Regions from separate parts of the Pseudomonas sp. TWI929 genome, predicted to be linked through region 1. Evidence: predicted binding sites of a transcription regulator. Region 1 holds the regulator's gene; the other holds the start of a gene.
The links. The regulator FliA, encoded in region 1, starts transcription of late flagellar genes. The targets are predictions, from matches to a motif close to CTAAAGTTTNNNNNNNNNNNGCCGNTAA.
Positions count from the first base shown of each region.

Region 2: ABE456_RS17745 (methyl-accepting chemotaxis protein) is a predicted target of FliA. The motif match lies at 2,950-2,977, and genes of this name have one in related genera.

Region 1 is NZ_JBDJLK010000008.1:14,181-23,587, reverse strand. Features, by position in the region: gene fliR (flagellar biosynthetic protein FliR) at 1-97, shown strand, start outside; gene flhB (flagellar biosynthesis protein FlhB) at 100-1,242, shown strand; gene flhA (flagellar biosynthesis protein FlhA) at 1,620-3,749, shown strand; gene flhF (flagellar biosynthesis protein FlhF) at 3,761-5,068, shown strand; gene fleN (flagellar synthesis regulator FleN) at 5,162-5,995, shown strand; gene fliA (RNA polymerase sigma factor FliA) at 5,992-6,732, shown strand; gene ABE456_RS05935 (chemotaxis response regulator CheY) at 6,838-7,212, shown strand; gene ABE456_RS05930 (protein phosphatase CheZ) at 7,233-8,021, shown strand; gene ABE456_RS05925 (chemotaxis protein CheA) at 8,034-9,407, shown strand, end outside.
Region 2 is NZ_JBDJLK010000043.1:19,728-29,134, reverse strand. Features, by position in the region: gene hisI (phosphoribosyl-AMP cyclohydrolase) at 1-223, shown strand, start outside; gene ABE456_RS17770 (phosphoribosyl-ATP diphosphatase) at 225-560, shown strand; gene ABE456_RS17765 (twin-arginine translocase TatA/TatE family subunit) at 785-1,057, shown strand; gene tatB (Sec-independent protein translocase protein TatB) at 1,061-1,438, shown strand; gene tatC (twin-arginine translocase subunit TatC) at 1,435-2,223, shown strand; gene ABE456_RS17750 (16S rRNA (uracil(1498)-N(3))-methyltransferase) at 2,220-2,927, shown strand; gene ABE456_RS17745 (methyl-accepting chemotaxis protein) at 3,029-4,951, shown strand; gene ABE456_RS17740 (methyl-accepting chemotaxis protein) at 5,145-7,088, shown strand; gene ABE456_RS17735 (amino acid ABC transporter ATP-binding protein) at 7,204-7,938, opposite strand; gene ABE456_RS17730 (amino acid ABC transporter permease) at 7,931-8,893, opposite strand; gene ABE456_RS17725 (transporter substrate-binding domain-containing protein) at 8,973-9,407, opposite strand, start outside.

The DNA of each region.
Region 1 (9,407 bases):
CATTTTCTGGGTTGGCCTGGCCGATGTGCTGTCGCACTACCAGGCATTGGCCAGTGAAACGCTGCAATGGCTGCGTGAACTGGCAAGGGCGCGCTGAGCATGGCAGAGAGCGAGAGCGGTCAGGACAAGACAGAAGACCCCACCGACAAGCGCAAGCGCGATGCCCGCGAGAAAGGCGAGATTGCGCGCTCCAAGGAGCTGAACACGGTGGCGGTGACCCTGGCCGGCGCCGGTGGCCTGCTGGCGTTCGGCGGCCACCTGGCCGAGACGCTGCTGGCGTTGATGCGCATGAACTTCAGCCTGACCCGCGAGATCATCGTCGACGAGCGGGCCATGGGCGCCTTCCTGCTGGCGTCGGGCAAGATGGCCATCTGGGCGGTGCAGCCGGTGCTGATCCTGCTGTTCGTGATTTCCTTCGTGGCGCCCATCGCGCTGAGCGGCTTCTTGTTCTCCGGCAGCTTGCTGCAGCCAAAATTCAGCCGCATGAACCCGCTGGCGGGGATCAAGCGGATGTTCTCGATGCATGCGCTGACCGAGCTGCTCAAGGCGCTGGCCAAGTTCTTCGTGATCCTGGTGGTGGCGGTGGTGGTGCTGGTCGGCGACCGCCAGGCCTTGCTGTCGATTGCCAACGAGCCGCTGGAGCAGGCGATCATCCACAGCTTGCAGGTGGTGGGTTGGAGTGCGTTGTGGATGTCGGCCGGGCTGCTGCTGATTGCGGCGGCGGATGTGCCGTTCCAGCTGTGGCAGACGCACAAGAAAATGAAGATGACCAAGCAGGAAGTGCGCGACGAGTACAAGGACAGCGAGGGCAAGCCCGAGGTCAAGCAGCGTATTCGCCAGTTGCAGCGCGAGGTGTCGCAACGGCGCATGATGGCGGCGGTGCCGCAGGCCGACGTGATCATCACCAACCCCACGCACTACGCGGTGGCCTTGCAGTACGACCCGGAGAAGGGCGGGGCGGCGCCATTGCTGCTGGCCAAGGGCACTGACTTCATGGCCTTGAAAATTCGTGAAATTGGCGCGGAGCACAAGATCCAGATCCTCGAATCGCCGGCGCTGGCGCGGGCGATTTACTACTCCACCGAGCTTGAGCAGGAAATCCCCGCCGGCTTGTACCTGGCGGTGGCGCAGGTGCTGGCTTATGTGTTCCAGATCCGCCAGTACCGCGCGGGCAAGGGCAAGCGGCCAGACCCGCTGAAAGAAGACCTGCCAATTCCGCCGGATTTGCGCCGCGACAGTTGACCTTGTGCCAGGGCTTCCGGCCCTTTCGCGGGCTCGCCCGCTCCCACAGGGATCTCACCGCTTTCAAGGGCGACGCCGCACCTGTGGGAGCGGGTTCACCCGCGAAAGGGCCGGTACAGGCAAGCGGAGTCTCTGCTCGGCCAGCGCAGCATCAGTTGGCCTTGTGCCATGGCTGCTGGTCTCTTCGCGGGTAAACCCGCTCCCACAGGTATTTCACTGCTCTTAAGGGCGGCGCCGTACCTGTGGGAGCGGGCATGCCCGCGAAGGGGCTGGAACAGGCAACATAAATCCCCCGCCAGGCAAAGTTGGAAAGCTTCTTGCAAAGCCAGCGCCAGGCGCCCCGTGGGCGTCAAAGTTTTGCTTCAAGAGGACTCGCGGTGGATCGCACTCAGTTAATCAGCAACGCCCGTAACAACCTGGCCGGGCTCGGCCGGGGCAACCTGGGTGTGCCGCTGTTGCTGCTGGTGATGTTGGCAATGATGATGTTGCCGATACCGCCGTTCCTGCTCGACGTGTTCTTCACCTTCAACATCGCCCTGTCGATCGTGGTGCTGCTGGTGTGCGTTTACGCCCTGCGTCCGCTCGACTTCGCCGCGTTCCCCACCATCTTGCTGGTGGCCACGCTGCTGCGCCTGGCCCTCAACGTGGCCTCTACCCGGGTGGTCATGTTGCATGGCCAGGAAGGCCACGGCGCCGCAGGCAAGGTGATCCAGGCCTTCGGTGAGGTGGTGATCGGCGGCAACTACGTGGTCGGTGGCGTGGTGTTCGCCATCCTCATGATCATTAACTTCGTGGTGGTGACCAAGGGCGCCGGGCGTATCTCGGAAGTGAGCGCGCGGTTCACCCTCGACGCCATGCCCGGCAAGCAGATGGCCATCGACGCCGACCTCAATGCCGGCCTGATCGACCAGGCCCAGGCCAAGGCCCGCCGTGCCGAGGTGGCGCAGGAGGCCGAGTTCTACGGTTCGATGGACGGTGCCAGCAAATTCGTGCGCGGTGACGCCATCGCCGGCTTGCTGATCCTGTTCATCAACCTGATCGGCGGCATGCTGATCGGCATGCTGCAGCACGGCATGAGCTTCGGTGATGCCGGCAAGGTGTACGCCTTGCTGACCATCGGTGACGGTTTGGTGGCGCAATTGCCATCACTGCTGTTGTCCACCGCCGCCGCGATCATGGTCACCCGTGCTTCGGGCTCCGAGGACATGGGCAAGCTGATCAACCGGCAGATGTTCGATTCGCCCAAGGCGCTGGCGGTGTCCGGCGCGCTGATGATCGTCATGGGCCTGGTGCCAGGCATGCCGCATGTTGCCTTCCTCAGCCTCGGCCTGCTGGCCGGTGGCGGTGCCTACCTGGTGTGGAAGAAGCAGCAGAAAGCCAAGCTTGAGGCGCAGCAGGAAGTACAGCGCCAGCAAGACCTGCTGCCGTCGCCACAGCGCGCACAGGAGACCAAGGAGCTGGGCTGGGACGACGTAACGCCCATCGACATGATCGGCCTGGAGGTCGGCTACCGGCTGATCCCGCTGGTCGACCGCAACCAGGGCGGGCAGTTGCTGGCGCGGATCAAGGGTGTGCGCAAGAAGCTGTCCCAGGACTTGGGCTTCCTCATGCCCACCGTGCACATTCGCGACAACCTCGACCTGCAGCCCAGTGCCTATCGCCTGACCCTGATGGGGGTGATCCTGGCCGAGGCGGAGATCTACCCGGACCGGGAACTGGCGATCAACCCGGGCCAGGTGTTCGGCACCCTCAATGGCATTGCCGCACGTGACCCGGCGTTTGGCCTGGAGGCGGTGTGGATCGATGTCGGCCAGCGCTCCCAGGCGCAGTCGCTGGGCTATACCGTGGTCGACGCCAGTACCGTGGTGGCTACCCACCTCAACCAGATCTTGCAGAAGCACTGCCACGAGCTGATCGGCCACGAAGAGGTCCAGCAACTGTTGCAGGTGCTGGCCAAGGCATCGCCTAAACTTGCTGAAGAACTGGTGCCGGGTGTCATTTCCTTGTCGGGCTTGCTGAAGGTGCTGCAAGCGCTGTTGTCCGAACAAGTGCCAGTACGCGATATCCGCAGCATTGCCGAAGCCATCGCGAACAACGCTGGCAAGAGTCAAGATACCGCCGCGCTGGTGGCGGCAGTGCGCGTCGGATTGTGTCGTGCCATCGTGCAAAGCATTGTCGGCGTTGAGTCGGAGCTGCCAGTGATTACCCTGGAGCCAAGGTTGGAACAGATTTTGCTGAATAGTCTGCAAAGGGCCGGGCAAGGTCAGGAAGACGGTGTTCTTCTGGAACCGAGCATGGCCGAGAAGCTGCAGCGTTCGCTGATCGAAGCGGCCCAGCGCCAGGAAATGCAGGGCCAGCCGGCCATACTCCTGACGGCCGGCCCGATCCGCGCCATGCTGTCGCGTTTCGGTCGCCTGGCTGTACCGAATTTGCATGTTCTGGCGTATCAGGAAATACCTGACAACAAGCAAGTCACCATCGTTGCCACCGTGGGCCCTAACGGCTGAGGTAGGGGATAATGCAAGTTAAGCGATTTTTCGCCGCCGATATGCGTCAGGCCATGAAACTGGTCCGTGACGAGCTGGGCGCCGATGCCGCGATCATTGGCAACCGCCGCATTGCCGGTGGTGTCGAACTGACGGCTGCGCTGGACTACAAGCTGTCCGCCCTGGCCCCGCGTGTGCCCAACGCCGAGCTGGAAGAAGAGCTGCGCAAGACCCACACGCGCATCGCCACCGCCCAGGCCGAACTGGACCACCGCCAGGACAGCAGCGATAACAACCGCCAATTGTTTGCCGGGCAGTCGCTGACCGCCGCCGAGCCGCTGATCGAACCGCACGCCGATGCCCCCGAGGCCGCTGCCGCAGCCACGCCGGCGCCGGTGGACCCGCGCCTGTTCGATGCCATGCGCTCCGAGTTGTCGGGCCTGCGCGAGCTGCTGGAAGTGCAGCTTGGCTCGCTGGCCTGGAACCAGTTGCAGGGCAGCAAGCCGCAGCAGGCAACCGTCTGGCGCCGCCTGCAACGTATCGGCCTGTCCGGGCCGATCGCCCGCGAGCTGCTCGACTTGACCTGCGAGATCGAAGAGCCACGCCAGGCCTGGCGCATGTTGCTGGCGCACCTGGCGCGGATGATCGAAATCCCCGAAATCGAGCCGATCGAAGAGGGCGGGGTAATCGCCATGGTCGGCCCGGCCGGCATGGGCAAGACCACCACCCTGGCCAAGCTGGCCGCCCGCTACGTGCTCAAGTACGGCGCGCAGAATCTGGCGCTGGTGAGCATGGACAGCTTCCGTATCGGTGCCCAGGAGCAGCTCAAGACCTTGGGCCGCATCCTCAACGTGCCGGTGACCTACGTCGACCCGGGCCAGTCGCTGGCCGCGGCGCTGGAGCCGCTGCTGCGCAAGCGCGTGGTGCTGATCGACACCGCCGGCCTGCAGGCCAGCGACCCGGCCCTGCGCATGCAGCTGGAAACCCTGGCCGGGCGCGGCATCGCCGCGAAGAACTACCTGGTACTGGCCACCACCAGCCAGAAGCAGGTGCTGACCGCCGCCTATCACAGCTACAAGCGCTGTGGCCTGGCCGGTTGCATCCTGACCAAACTCGATGAAACGGCAAGCCTTGGCGATGTGCTGAGCCTTGCCATCAGTCATGAATTGCCAGTGGCCTACCTGACCGATGGGCCGCGCATTCCGGACGACCTGCACCTGCCACGGGGGCACCAGCTGGTAACCCGCGCGGTCAATGTGCAGCAGCAGGACGAGCCCAGCGAAGAGGCCATGGCCGACATGTTCGCTGATCTCTATCACAACCCACGGCGAGCGGGTTGATGATGAAGCGTGTGCAAGGTAGCTATGCCAAGGGGTACGCAGAATTGCCCTACGTGTGGCCTGAGTCCCAGCGAGACAAGGTAAAGAACAGACATGGGTAGCATGCATCCCGTACAGGTGATCGCCGTAACTGGTGGCAAAGGTGGCGTCGGCAAGACTAACGTTTCAGTGAACTTGTCCCTGGCGCTGGCCGAGCTTGGCCGCAGGGTCATGTTGCTGGACGCCGACCTGGGCCTGGCCAATGTCGACGTGTTGCTGGGCCTCACCCCCAAACGTACCCTGGCCGATGTCATCGAAGGGCGCTGCGAGCTGCGTGACGTGATGCTGCAGGGCCCTGGCGGCGTGCGCATCGTGCCGGCAGCCTCGGGCACCCAGAGCATGGTGCACCTGGCCCCGGCGCAGCATGCCGGGTTGATCCAGGCGTTCAGCGACATTGGCGACAACCTCGACGTGCTGGTGATCGACACCGCTGCGGGTATCGGTGACTCGGTGGTCAGCTTCGTCCGCGCCGCCCAGGAAGTGTTGCTGGTGGTGTGCGACGAACCCACCTCGATCACCGACGCCTACGCCCTGATCAAACTGCTCAACCGCGACTACGGCATGAACCGCTTCCGCGTGCTGGCCAACATGGCGCAGAGCCCGCAGGAAGGGCGCAACCTGTTCGCCAAGCTGACCAAGGTCACCGACCGCTTCCTTGACGTTGCCCTGCAGTACGTGGGCGCCGTGCCGTACGACGAGTGCGTGCGCAAGGCCGTGCAGAAGCAGCGGGCGGTGTACGAAGCGTTCCCGCGCTCCAAGTGTGCGCTGGCCTTCAAGGCGATTGCCCAGAAGGTCGACAGCTGGCCGCTGCCGGCCAACCCGCGCGGCCACCTGGAATTCTTCGTCGAGCGCCTGGTGCAACCCACCAGCGCGGGTCCCGTGCTATGAATGCCAGCGGCTTCAAGATGTACAGCCGGGCGGCGAAAGACGCCCAGTACGAGCTGATTGAACGCTACGCCCCGCTGGTCAAGCGCATCGCCTATCACCTGCTGGCGCGGCTGCCGGCCAACGTTCAGGTCGAGGACCTGATCCAGGCCGGCATGATCGGCTTGCTGGAAGTGGCCAACAAGTACGATGCCAGCAAGGGCGCCAGCTTTGAAACCTATGCTGGCATCCGCATCCGCGGGGCCATGCTGGACGAGGTGCGCAAGGGCGACTGGGCGCCGCGTTCGGTACACCGCAACACGCGCATGGTCAGTGATGCAATGCGCACCGTTGAAGCAAGAACCGGCCGCGACGCTAAAGATCATGAAGTTGCTGCCGAACTCCAATTGAGTCTCGATGATTACTACGGGATCTTGAACGATACCCTGGGCAGCCGCCTGTTCAGCTTCGACGACCTGTTGCAGGACGGCGAGCACGAAGGGCTGCACGAGGACGGGGCCAGTGGCCAGGTGGAGCCTGCGCGTGGCCTGGAGGACGAACGCTTCCAGGTTGCCCTCACCGAAGCCATTGCCAACCTGCCGGAGCGTGAGCGCCTGGTGCTGGCGCTGTACTACGACGAAGAGCTGAACCTCAAGGAAATCGGTGAGGTGCTTGGGGTCAGCGAGTCGCGGGTCAGCCAGTTGCACAGCCAGTGTGCCGCGCGCCTGCGCAGCCGCCTGGGGGAATGGCGGGCACGTTGAGCCCGCTGTCGTTGCAGTCGTTTTCCATGTTGCACCGAATTGATTGAATGCGCGCTCGGGGCCGAGCGCGTTTGAGACTGCTTGGAGGTCTACTTGAACAAAGACATGAAAATCCTCATCGTTGACGACTTTTCGACGATGCGGCGGATCATCAAGAACCTGTTGCGTGACCTGGGCTTCACCAACACGGACGAAGCCGACGACGGCACCACGGCGCTGCCGATGCTGGAAAACGGCCACTACGACTTCCTGGTGACCGACTGGAACATGCCGGGCATGTCCGGCATCGACCTGCTGCGTAAAGTGCGTGCCAGCGACAAGCTGAAAACCATGCCGGTACTGATGGTGACCGCCGAAGCCAAGCGCGACCAGATCATCGAAGCGGCCCAGGCCGGCGTCAATGGTTACGTGGTCAAGCCGTTCACCGCCCAGGTGCTCAAAGAAAAGATCGAGAAGATCTTCGAACGCGTCAACGGCTGAGTCACGTCAGGGGGCGCGCCATGGATTCATCACAAACGTCTTTGGGCGAGTTCGAATCGACCCTGAAGAAACATGCCCAGGAGTTGGTCGAGAGCCTGGAACGCGGCCGTTTCGGCGAGGCGGTGCAGCTTATTCACGAGCTGAACCAGACCCGCGACCGCGGCCTGTACCAGGAAGTCGGCAAGCTCACCCGCGAGCTGCACAGTGCCATCGTCAGCTTCCAGATCGACCCGACCATGCCGCAGGCCGAGGAGGTGTCGCAGATTACCGACGCCACCGAGCGCCTGTCGTATGTGGTCAAGCTGACCGAGGGCGCGGCAAACCGCACCATGGACCTGGTCGAGGAAAGCACCCCGGTGCTCAACGACCTGGCCAGCGAGGCCAAGGCCCTGAGCACTGACTGGCAGCGCTTCATGCGCCGCGAAGTGGCGGCGCCGGAGTTCCGTGATCTGGTCAAGCGCGTCGACAGTTTCCTGACGCACAGCGCTGAAGGTAACCGCAAGGTTGCCGGCCACCTCAACGACATTCTGCTGGCCCAGGACTATCAGGACCTGACCGGCCAGGTGATCAAGCGCGTCACCACATTGGTGACCGAAGTGGAAAGCAACCTGCTCAAGCTGGTGCTGATGGCCAGCCAGGTCGACCGTTTCGCCGGCATAAATCATGACCACGATCAATTGCGCGCAGAAAAAGATCGAGAAAAACATCCGACTCGGGGTGAAGGTCCGCAGATTCATGCCGATAAGCGTGAAGACGTCGTGTCCGGTCAGGACGATGTCGATGATCTGCTGTCCAGCCTGGGTTTTTAAGGAGCACGTTAGATGAGCTTCGGCGCCGATGAAGAAATCCTTCAGGATTTCCTGGTAGAAGCCGGCGAAATTCTTGAGCAACTGTCCGAGCAACTGGTCGAGCTGGAAAGCCGGCCCGACGATGCCGACCTGCTCAATGCGATCTTTCGCGGTTTCCACACTGTAAAAGGGGGCGCCGGCTTCCTTCAGCTGAACGAGTTGGTGGAGTGCTGCCATATCGCCGAGAACGTGTTCGACGTCCTGCGCAAAGGTGAGCGCCGGGTCGACGCGGAATTGATGGATGTGGTGCTCGAAGCACTGGACACGGTCAACAGCATGTTTGGCCAGGTGCGCGAGCGTGGTGATGTGACCCCGGCTACCCCCGAACTGCTGGCGGCGTTGTCGCGCCTGGCCGAACCTGGCGGCGCTGCAGCCGCTGTGGCGGAACCGGTCGTCGAGGCGCCGGTCGTGGCCGAGGAACAGCACCAGGACATCACCGACAGCGAATTCGAGCAGTTGCTCAATTCGCTGGATGCGGTCAAGGCACAAGCTGAGGCCGACGAGCAGCTGCAGGGCGAGACCGTCAGTGGCGCAGGTGACGAAATCACCGACGCCGAGTTCGAGTCGCTGCTCGACCAGTTGCACGGCAAAGGCCAGTTCAGTGCCGAGGTTGCCGCGCCGCCAGTCGCCGTCAGCGCCGAAGCGGCCAGCGACGAAATTACCGACGCCGAATTCGAATCGCTGCTCGACCAGCTGCACGGCAAGGGCACCTTCCAGGCAGACGCCCTGCCTGCCGTGAAGGCGCCGGCACCTGCTGTGGCTGACAACGCCGTAGTGGCCAGCGCAGCCAGCGACGAAATCAGCGAGCACGAATTCGAGGCCCTGCTGGACCAGTTGCACGGCAAGGGCAAGTTCGGCGGCGACGTGGCTGCCGTTGAAGCGCCTGCCGCCGCCAAGCTGCAGGCACCGGCCGCGGCCAAGGCCGACAGCCAGCCGGCACCCAAGCCAGCTGCTGCGGCCCCGGCACCAGCCCCGGCCAGCAAGCCGGCGCCGCGCGCACCGGCACCGGCTGCCGACAAGCATGCGGTCAGCGAAGCGGAAACCACCGTACGCGTCGACACGGCGCGCCTGGACGAGATCATGAACATGGTCGGCGAACTGGTGCTGGTGCGTAACCGCTTGGTGCGCCTGGGCCTGAACAGCGGCGACGAGGCCATGTCCAAGGCCGTGTCCAACCTCGACGTGGTCACCGCCGACCTGCAAACCGCGGTGATGAAAACCCGCATGCAGCCGATCAAGAAAGTCTTCGGCCGCTTCCCGCGCCTGGTCCGTGACCTGGCCCGCCAGCTGAAGAAAGAGATCAACCTGGAGCTGGTCGGCGAAGAGACCGACCTGGACAAGAACCTG
Region 2 (9,407 bases), on a different contig from region 1:
GCTGTGGCGTAAAGGCGAGGAGTCCGGGCATGTGCAGAAGCTGCATGAAATGCGCCTGGACTGCGATGCCGACGTGATCATCCTGATGGTCGAGCAACTGGGCCATATTGCCTGCCATACCGGCCGTGAAAGCTGCTTCTACCGCGTCTATGAAGGCGGCCAGTGGAAAACCGTCGACCCGGTCCTGAAAGACCCGGATGCCATCTACAGCGCAGGACACTGACATGAGCGACACCCTCAACCGCCTGGCCGAAGTGCTTGAAGAACGCAAGCAAGCGGCGCCCGACAGCTCCTACGTGGCCAGCCTGTACCACAAGGGCCTGAACAAGATCCTCGAAAAACTCGGCGAAGAGTCGATCGAAACGATCATTGCCGCCAAGGATGCCGCTGTGAGCAAGGATTACAGCGATGTCATCTACGAAACCGCCGACCTGTGGTTTCATAGCCTGGTGATGCTCAGCGCGCTGGGTCAGCATCCGCAAGCTGTGCTGGATGAACTGGAACGCCGCTTCGGCTTGTCCGGGCATGATGAGAAGGCCGCACGCCAACCATCTGCCTGATGTATCCCAGGGGCGCTCTGTGCCCCCCTGTGGGAGCGGGTTCACCCGCGAAGAATGCAACGCGGTATATGGCACCGGCTGCGCCGGTGTTCGCGGGTAAACCCGCTCCCACAGGGGGCCGCGTCGCCGGAACAAATTGCTGGACCCTGTAGAAGCGGCCTTGTGTCGCGAAAGGGCTGCAAAGCAGCCCCAGAAGGTTCACTGACATTTTTCAGGAGTACGAAATGGGTATCTTTGACTGGAAACACTGGATCGTCCTGCTGGTGGTCGTGGTCCTGGTGTTCGGCACCAAGAAACTGAAGAACTTCGGCAGTGACCTGGGCGAGTCGATCAAGGGCTTCCGCAAGGCCATGAACGAAGAAGAGAACAAGCCGGCCGAGCAGACCCCGCCGCCAGCCCAGCCTGTTCCACCGGTACAGAACACTGCCCAGCCGCAGCAAGGCCACACCATCGAAGGCCAGGCCCAGCCGGTCCAAGAGCCACAGCGGAAAGACTGACCCATGTTCGGCATCAGTTTCAGCGAGCTGCTGCTCGTCGGCCTGGTCGCCCTGCTGGTGCTCGGCCCTGAGCGCCTGCCGGGTGCCGCGCGCACGGCAGGCCTGTGGATCGGCCGGCTCAAGCGCAGCTTCAACAGCATCAAGATGGAAGTGGAGCGCGAAATCGGCGCCGACGACATCCGCCGCCAGCTGCACAACGAGCACATCCTGCAGATGGAAGAGGAAGCCAAACGTATCCTCAACCCGATGACGCCACCGGTGCAGCCACCGGTCACCACGGCCACCGTGCAGCCCCCTGCAGGGCTTGAAGCCAGGCCGGTCGAGCCGCCTGTCGCACCGGCCGCACCTTCTGAACCGCCACAACCGCCGCGAGCCCCATGAGCGAGAATCCGGAACACGACCAGCCGATGCCGCTGGTTTCGCACCTGACCGAACTGCGCACCCGCCTGCTGCGCTGCGTTGCCGTCATTTTCCTGATCTTTGCCGGGCTGTTCAGCTTCGCCCAGCAGATCTACACCATCGTTTCGGCGCCTTTGCGCGATCACTTGCCGGCCAATGCAACGATGATCGCCACCGACGTGGCCTCGCCGTTCCTCACGCCATTCAAGCTGACCATGATCGTGTCGCTGTTCCTGGCGATCCCATTCATTCTTCAGCAGATCTGGGGCTTTATCGCGCCCGGGCTGTACCGCCATGAAAAGCGCATTGCCATTCCGTTGCTGGTGTCGAGCATCCTGTTGTTCTACGCCGGCATGGCCTTTGCCTATTTCCTGGTGTTCCCGCTGATGTTCAAGTTCTTCGCCGCTGCCACCCCGGCAGGCGTGGCGATGATGACCGACATCGCCAACTACCTCGACTTCGTGATGACGCTGTTCTTCGCCTTTGGCGTGGCCTTCGAAATCCCGGTAGCGGTGGTGCTGCTGGTATGGATCGGCGTGGTCGATGTTAAATACCTGAAGAAGATCCGCCCCTACGTGATCATCGGCTGCTTCGTGGTCGGCATGGTCCTCACCCCGCCGGACATCTTCTCGCAGACCCTGCTGGCAGTGCCCATGTGGCTGCTGTTCGAGATCGGCGTACTGTGCGGCAGCCTGATCCGCAAGCGCAGTGCCCACGACGAAACCGCCGACGACCATAACGACCAGCCACCAGCGACCCAACCGTGAACCTGTTGCTTCTAGAAGAGGCCGACTTCGTCTCGGCCGACCGCGTCATCCTTGCTGATCGGCGTTTCACCCACATGCAGGAAATCCACCGTGTGGCGGTGGGCGACAACCTGCGTGTGGGCCGTATCAATGGCCTGATGGGCAAGGCCACGGTGCTGCGCCTGGAACAGCACGAAGCCGAACTGGAAGTGGCCTTTGACCAGCAGCCACCGGCCAAGCTGCCGCTGACCCTGGTGCTGGCAGTGCCACGGCCGAAAATGCTGCGCCGGCTGTTCCAGACCGTAGCAACGCTGGGCGTGCCGCGGCTGATCCTGGTAAACAGCTACAAGGTCGAGAAAAGCTTCTGGCAAACCCCCTTCCTGCAGCCCGACAGCATTCGCGAAAACCTCATTCTGGGCCTTGAACAGGCACGCGACACCGTGCTGCCCGAAGTAATCATCGAGAAGCGCTTCAAGCCGTTCGTCGAAGACCGCCTACCAGCCATCGCCGCAGACACCCTGGGCCTGGTTGGCCACCCCGGCCCCTACCCCGCCTGCCCGCGCGCCGTGGAACAAGCCGTGACCCTGGCCATTGGCCCCGAAGGTGGCTGGATCCCCTACGAGGTCGACCTGCTGGGCAAGGCCGGTTTGGCGCCCGTGCAATTGGGTGACCGCATCCTGCGGGTCGAGACTGCTGTCACCGCGCTGCTTTCGCGCATTTTCTGACGTAAACGCCGCTTTCTCGCCCATCAAGTTTCTCTCCCCTGGGCCGATGGCCTTGGCAACACAACAACTATTTGTGCTGCCAAGCCGCCGGGGAGTCGTACATGTATCAATGGTTAGCCCAATCGTTGGGCAATGTGAGCGTCAATCGCAAACTGGGGCTGGGCTTCGGCCTGGTGCTGCTGTTGACCCTGGCCATCACCCTGACCGGCTGGCACGGCATGGACAGCATCATCGACCGTGGCGACAAGCTGGGGAACATCTCGGTCATCCAGCAGCACACCCAGGAACTGCGCATCGCCCGCCAGCATTATGAGCGTCGGCGCGACGAGGCCTCGGTAGCCGAGCTGGAAAAAGCCCTGGCCAACCTCAACCAGCAGGTGCAGTTGATGCTCGGGCAGATCGAACACCCTGCCGACCGCCAGCGCCTGGAGCAGCAGCGCGAGGCCGTGCGCACTTACCAACAGGCGTTCAACGAGCTGAAGCAGGCTGGCCAGCGCCGCGAAGCCAGCCGAGGCGTGCTGGGCGACAGCGCCGACAAGGCCGTGGAGCTGGTCGGCCGGGTGCAGCAGCGCCTGCTGCAGGGCGGCGACATCAACCAGTACCAGCACGCAGTGGAAGTCAGCGCCCTGCTGCAGCAAGCGCGCTTCCAGGTGCGTGGCTACACCTACAGTGGTAATGCCGACTTCCAGCAAACGGCACTGAAGGCCATCGACCAGGCCCAGGCCGAGCTGCGCGCACTGCCGGCCAAGGTGCCTGCCGAACATGCTGCCAGCCTGGACGATGCTGCCACTGCCATGGCGGGCTACCGCGATGCGGTAAGCCAGTTCGGCAATGCCCAGACGGCCAGTGAGCAGGCCCTGCAAAGCATGGCCGAGCAAGGCACGCTGCTGCTGCAGACCAGCCAGGCGATGACCACCTCGCAAACCGAGGTGCGCGACGCTGCGGCCGCCCAGGCCAAGACCCTGCTCATGATCGCCACCGCGCTAGCCCTAGCCTTGGGCCTGCTGGCGGCCTGGGCGATCACCCGGCAGATCATCATCCCGCTGCGCCAGACCTTGCGCGCCGCAGAACGCGTGGCCAGTGGCGACCTGACCCAGAACCTGCAGGTGAACCGCCGCGATGAGCTGGGCCAGCTGCAGGCCAGCATGCAGCGCATGACCCAAGGCCTGCGCGAATTGATCGGCGGCATCGGTGATGGCGTCACGCAGATTGCCAGCGCCGCCGAGCAGCTGTCGGCAGTCACCGAGCAGACCAGCGCCGGGGTCAACAACCAGAAGGTCGAGACCGACCAGGTGGCGACCGCCATGAACCAGATGACCGCCACCGTGCACGAAGTGGCACGCAACGCCGAGCAGGCCTCGGAAGCCGCCTTGATGGCCGACCAGCAAGCCCGCGAAGGCGACCGCGTGGTGGGCGAGGCCGTTACGCAGATCGAGCGCCTGGCCGGCGAAGTGGTCAACTCCAGCGAAGCGATGAACCAGCTCAAGGCCGAAAGCGACAAGATCGGCAGTGTGCTCGATGTGATCAAGTCGGTGGCCCAGCAGACCAACCTGCTGGCCCTCAACGCAGCGATCGAAGCCGCCCGTGCCGGTGAGGCCGGGCGTGGTTTTGCCGTGGTCGCCGACGAAGTACGTAGCCTGGCGCAACGCACCCAGCAATCGACCGAAGAGATCGAAGAGCTGATTGCCGGCCTGCAAAGCGGCACCCAGCGCGTGGCCAGCGTGATGGACAGCAGCCGCCAGCTGACCGACAGCAGTGTTGAGCTGACCCGCCGTGCCGGCAGCTCGCTGGAAACCATCACCCGTACCGTGTCATCGATCCAGGCGATGAACCAGCAGATTGCCACGGCGGCAGAGGAGCAGACGGCCGTAGCCGAAGAGATCAACCGCAGCGTGATGAATGTGCGGGATATTTCCGACCAGACCTCGGCGGCCAGTGAAGAGACGGCCAGTTCCAGCGTGGAACTGGCGCGTTTGGGTACCCATTTGCAGGGGCTGGTGGGGCGGTTCAAGCTCTTATATTAAAAATGGGCCGCCTGTTCCGGCATCTTGGGGGGTTTGCCGGCGAAGAGGCCAGCACAGGCGAAAACATCCTACTCGTTGCGGTGAAATTTCCTACCTGATTATCAGGTCAAGTCCTACAGCTCCGCTGCCGATTGGCAGAGGTGTCATGCCGGCATTACGCCTGCATGCCCCCCCAACCGCACGGAGACCTCCCATGCTCAGCTACCTCAACCAAAAGCTCGGCAACATCAGTGTCGCGGCCAAGCTGGCCCTCGGCTTCGCCGTGGTCCTGCTGCTTACCCTGGCCACCACCGTCAGCGGCTGGCGCGCGTTGGATGGCGCCATTGTCCGTTCGCAGCAACTCAGCGAAATAGGCCTGATCAACGACCTGACCAAAGACCTGCGCGCAGAGCGCATCACCTACCGCGTGCTCAACGACGACGCCAGCAAGTCCCGCATCACCAGCATCCTCGAACAACTGAACAATATGCTGACCACCCTGCAACAACGCAGCAGCGTCGATGAATCACGGCAGTTGCTGAGCGAGAAGCTGACGTTGCTGCAGCGCCTGCGCGATGACTTCAGCGAACTGCAACGCAGCGTCGCCAACCGCATCGCCCTGCGCGAAGCCATGCAGACGCAGGAGCAGAAACTCAATGATGCCATCGACGAACTGCAGACCCAGGCCTTGCTGAGAATGCCCGCCGACAGCCAGCAAAGCGGTGTGCTGGGTCTGATGGACACCCTTAGCCGGCATGTCGATGGCGCCAACCAGCAGAGCCTGGTGCCGGCCTACACCTTCTCCCCCGTCGAGGACTTCGCCAAGGTCGGCGACGGCGCCCTGAACGCTGCCGACAGTAGCCTTGAGCAACTGCTCAGGGGCCTGGCGCCACTGGGCCTGCCACGCGCTGTCAGCGAGCAGCCTGGGGTCGAGCTGGCCAAGTACCGCGCCAGCCTGGACCAGTACCGTCGCGCCGCCGTGCACGTCGAGCAGCTGCAGAACAACATGGAGAACATGGGCAATGAGCTGCGTGCGGTCAGCCTTGAGCTGGGCAAGCGCAAAGTCGAACAACGCGACAGCGAGGCTCTGGCCGCCCGCTCTCTGCTGACCAGTGTGGCACTGCTGGCGCTGGCGGTAGGCGTGCTGGCCGCGTGGCTGATCACCTTGCAGATCACCCAGCCGTTGCGCCAGACGCTGACCGTGGCTGCGCGCATCGCCAAGGGCGACCTGAGCCAGGTCGAGGTGGTGGAACGCCGCGACGAGATGGGCCAGTTGCAGACCAGCATGCGCGAAATGGCTTTGAGCCTGCGTGAGCTGATCGGCGGCATCGACCAGGGTGTCGGCCAGCTATCACAGGCCGCCTCGCAACTGGCCGCCAGCAGCGAAGACACCAAGCTGCGCATCAACCAGCAGCGCGAAGAAACCGACCAGGTCGCCACCGCCATGAATCAGATGAGCGCCACTGTGCAGGAAGTGGCGCAGAACGCCGAACAAGCCTCGCTGGCCGCAACCAATGCCGACCAGCAGGCGCAGGTGGGCGACCAGGTGGTGGCCGAAGCCATCGGCCGCATCGAGCAACTGGCCGGGCAGATGGACCATTGCCTGGCGGCCATGCAGCACCTGGCAGGCGAGAGCCAGCGCATTGGCAGCATTCTCGATGTGATCAAGTCGGTCTCCGAACAGACCAACTTGCTGGCCCTGAATGCGGCGATCGAAGCTGCACGGGCGGGTGAGGCCGGGCGCGGCTTTGCTGTGGTGGCCGATGAGGTACGCGGCCTGGCCCAGCGCACCTCGACGGCAACCGAGGAGATCGGCCAGCTTATCGACAGCCTGCACAACGGCACCGACGAAGTGACCCGCTTGCTCGACAGCAGCAAGAACCTGACCGAGCAAAGCGTGGAGCTGAGCCGCAGGGCCGGGCATGCGCTTGGCCAGATCACCGATACGGTGTCGAGCATCCAGGGCATGAACCAGCAGATCGCCACCGCCAGCGAAGAACAGAGCGTGGTGGCCGAGCAGATCAACCGCAGCGTGATCAATGTACGGGATGTGTCGGATCAGACCAGTGCGGCCAGTGAGCAGACGGCGGCTTCGAGTGGGGAACTGGAGCAGCTGGGGCAGCAATTGCGGGGGATGGTCGGGCGGTTCAACATTTGAGATTGCCGGGGCTGCTTTGCAGCCCTTTCGCGACACAAGGCCGCGCCTACAGGAGATCGCATACCCCTGTAGGAGCGGCCTTGCGGCGCGATGGGGCGCAAAGCGCCCCCAGCGGTTAAAGCACCTGGCGCAGGAACGCCTGGGCGCGCGGGTCTTTCGGCGCGGCGAAGAACGCGGCCGGGGCCGAGTCTTCCAGCAGCTTGCCGTGGTCGAAGAACAGCACGCGGTCGGCCACTTCGCGGGCAAAGCCCATTTCGTGGGTTACGCAGACCATGGTCATGCCTTCCTGGGCCAGGGTCTTCATCACGTCCAGCACCTCGCCGACCATTTCCGGGTCGAGCGCCGAGGTCGGCTCGTCGAACAGCATCACTTTCGGGTCCATGGCCAGGGCACGGGCAATCGCTACCCGCTGCTGCTGGCCACCGGACAGACGCGACGGGAACTCGTTGGCCTTCTGCGCAATGCCTACCTTTTCCAACAACGCCCGGGCCTTGGCCTCGCGGTCAGCCTTGTTGCGCTTGCGCACCACCTTCTGTGCCAGGCACAGGTTTTCCAGCACGGTCATGTGCGGGAACAGGTTGAAGTGCTGGAACACCATGCCGACTTCGCGGCGGTAGGCGTTGATGTCGGTTTTCGGGTCGGCCAGTTGCAAGCCGTCGATGGCCACATGGCCTTGGTCGAAATGCTCCAGGCCGTTGAGGCAGCGCAGGAACGTCGACTTGCCCGAGCCCGACGGGCCGAGCACTACCACCACTTCGCCTTTGGCGACCTGGGTGGTGACGTTATCCACAGCCCGTACCACCTGGCCGCGGGTGTCGAAGACTTTCAGCAGGTCACGGACTTCAATCACTTTGCGCAAGCCTCCGCTCAAGCCGGCTGGCAATGTGCGACAGCGGCAGGTTGATCAGCAGGTACAGGCCTGCCACGCAGAACCAGATCTCGAAGGTCGAGAACGAGGTGGTGATGGCCTCGCGGCCGCTCTTGGTCAGTTCGGTGATGGCGATCACCGACACCAGCGAAGTGTCCTTGACCAGGCTGATGAACTGGCCGGCCAACGGCGGCAGCACGCGCTTGAATGCCTGCGGCAGGATTACGTGACGCATCGACTGGCCAGCGTTCAGGCCCAGCGAGCGAGCCGCTTCGTTCTGGCCCTTGGCGATCGACTGCACACCGGCCCGGACGATTTCCGCCACGTAGGCGCCAGTGAACAGCGCCAGCGCCGCCACCCCGGCGAACTCGCGGGACAGGTTGAGCACGGTGCCAATGAAGAAGTAGAAGATGAAGATCTGCACCAGCAGCGGCGTGCCGCGCACCAGCTCCACATAAACGGTCGACAGGTCGCGCAAGGTGGGGTTGTTCGACAACCGGCACAAGCCGGCGAACAGGCCGATTACCAGGCCCAGTGCCCCGGACACCACCGAAATCCACAAGGTGGTCCATAGGCCCCAGGCCAGCGGGCCTGCTGCCCAATGCCGGGTGACGCCAATCTGGTCGCCTTCGGCAACATCGTCGCCACGGCTCAGTTGCAGGCTGTCCTTGGCCACATCGAGTACTTGCTCGGCACCGCTTTCGTCTTTCAGCGTGACACGGGCGTTATCGCCGGAGATGACGATTTCCTGCACGGTACCGTAGCCGGCAGCGCGCTGTGTTTCTTCGGCCTTGTAGGCAAAGTACTGCGGTACGCGGTTCCAGCGCCACTCGTAGGAAATCATCGAGGTGGCCATGTACAGGCTGAACGCCAGGCCCACCAGGACCAGGGCGGTCAGCCCATGCCAGGGCCACTGGGCTTTCTTGTGTTTGATCACGTGGGGTACTTCCGTAAATGCGAACGCGCAGGGTTTGCCTGCGCGTCGGGGTCATAAAGCCGGGCTTGTGGCCTGGGCCTTATTCCATTTCCTTCAGCCAGTCCTTGTTCTTGAACCACTTGTCGTGAATACGATCGTAGGTCCCGTCATGCTTGATCTGGTGCAGGAAGTTGTTGATGAAGTTGATGCTGTCGTAGTCGCCTTTCTTCAGGCCGAAGGCCAGCGGCTCGTAGGTGAAGGGTTCTTCGAGGAACAGCAGCTTGCCGGCACCGGCCTTGTCCACCGCCACCACGTTGTACGGCGCGTCGTAGACGAAGGCGTCAGCCTTGCCGTTGACCACGTCCATCACCGCTTCCTGCTCGTTGTCATAGCCGTGGTACTTGGCTTTGCTGATCAGCTTCTTGGAAACCATTTCGCCGGTGGTGCCGAGCTTGGAGGTCAGGCGGTACTTTTCGTTGTTCAGGTCCTTGTACGACTTGATCTCGCCAGCCAGTTCCTTGCGGATCAGCAGGGT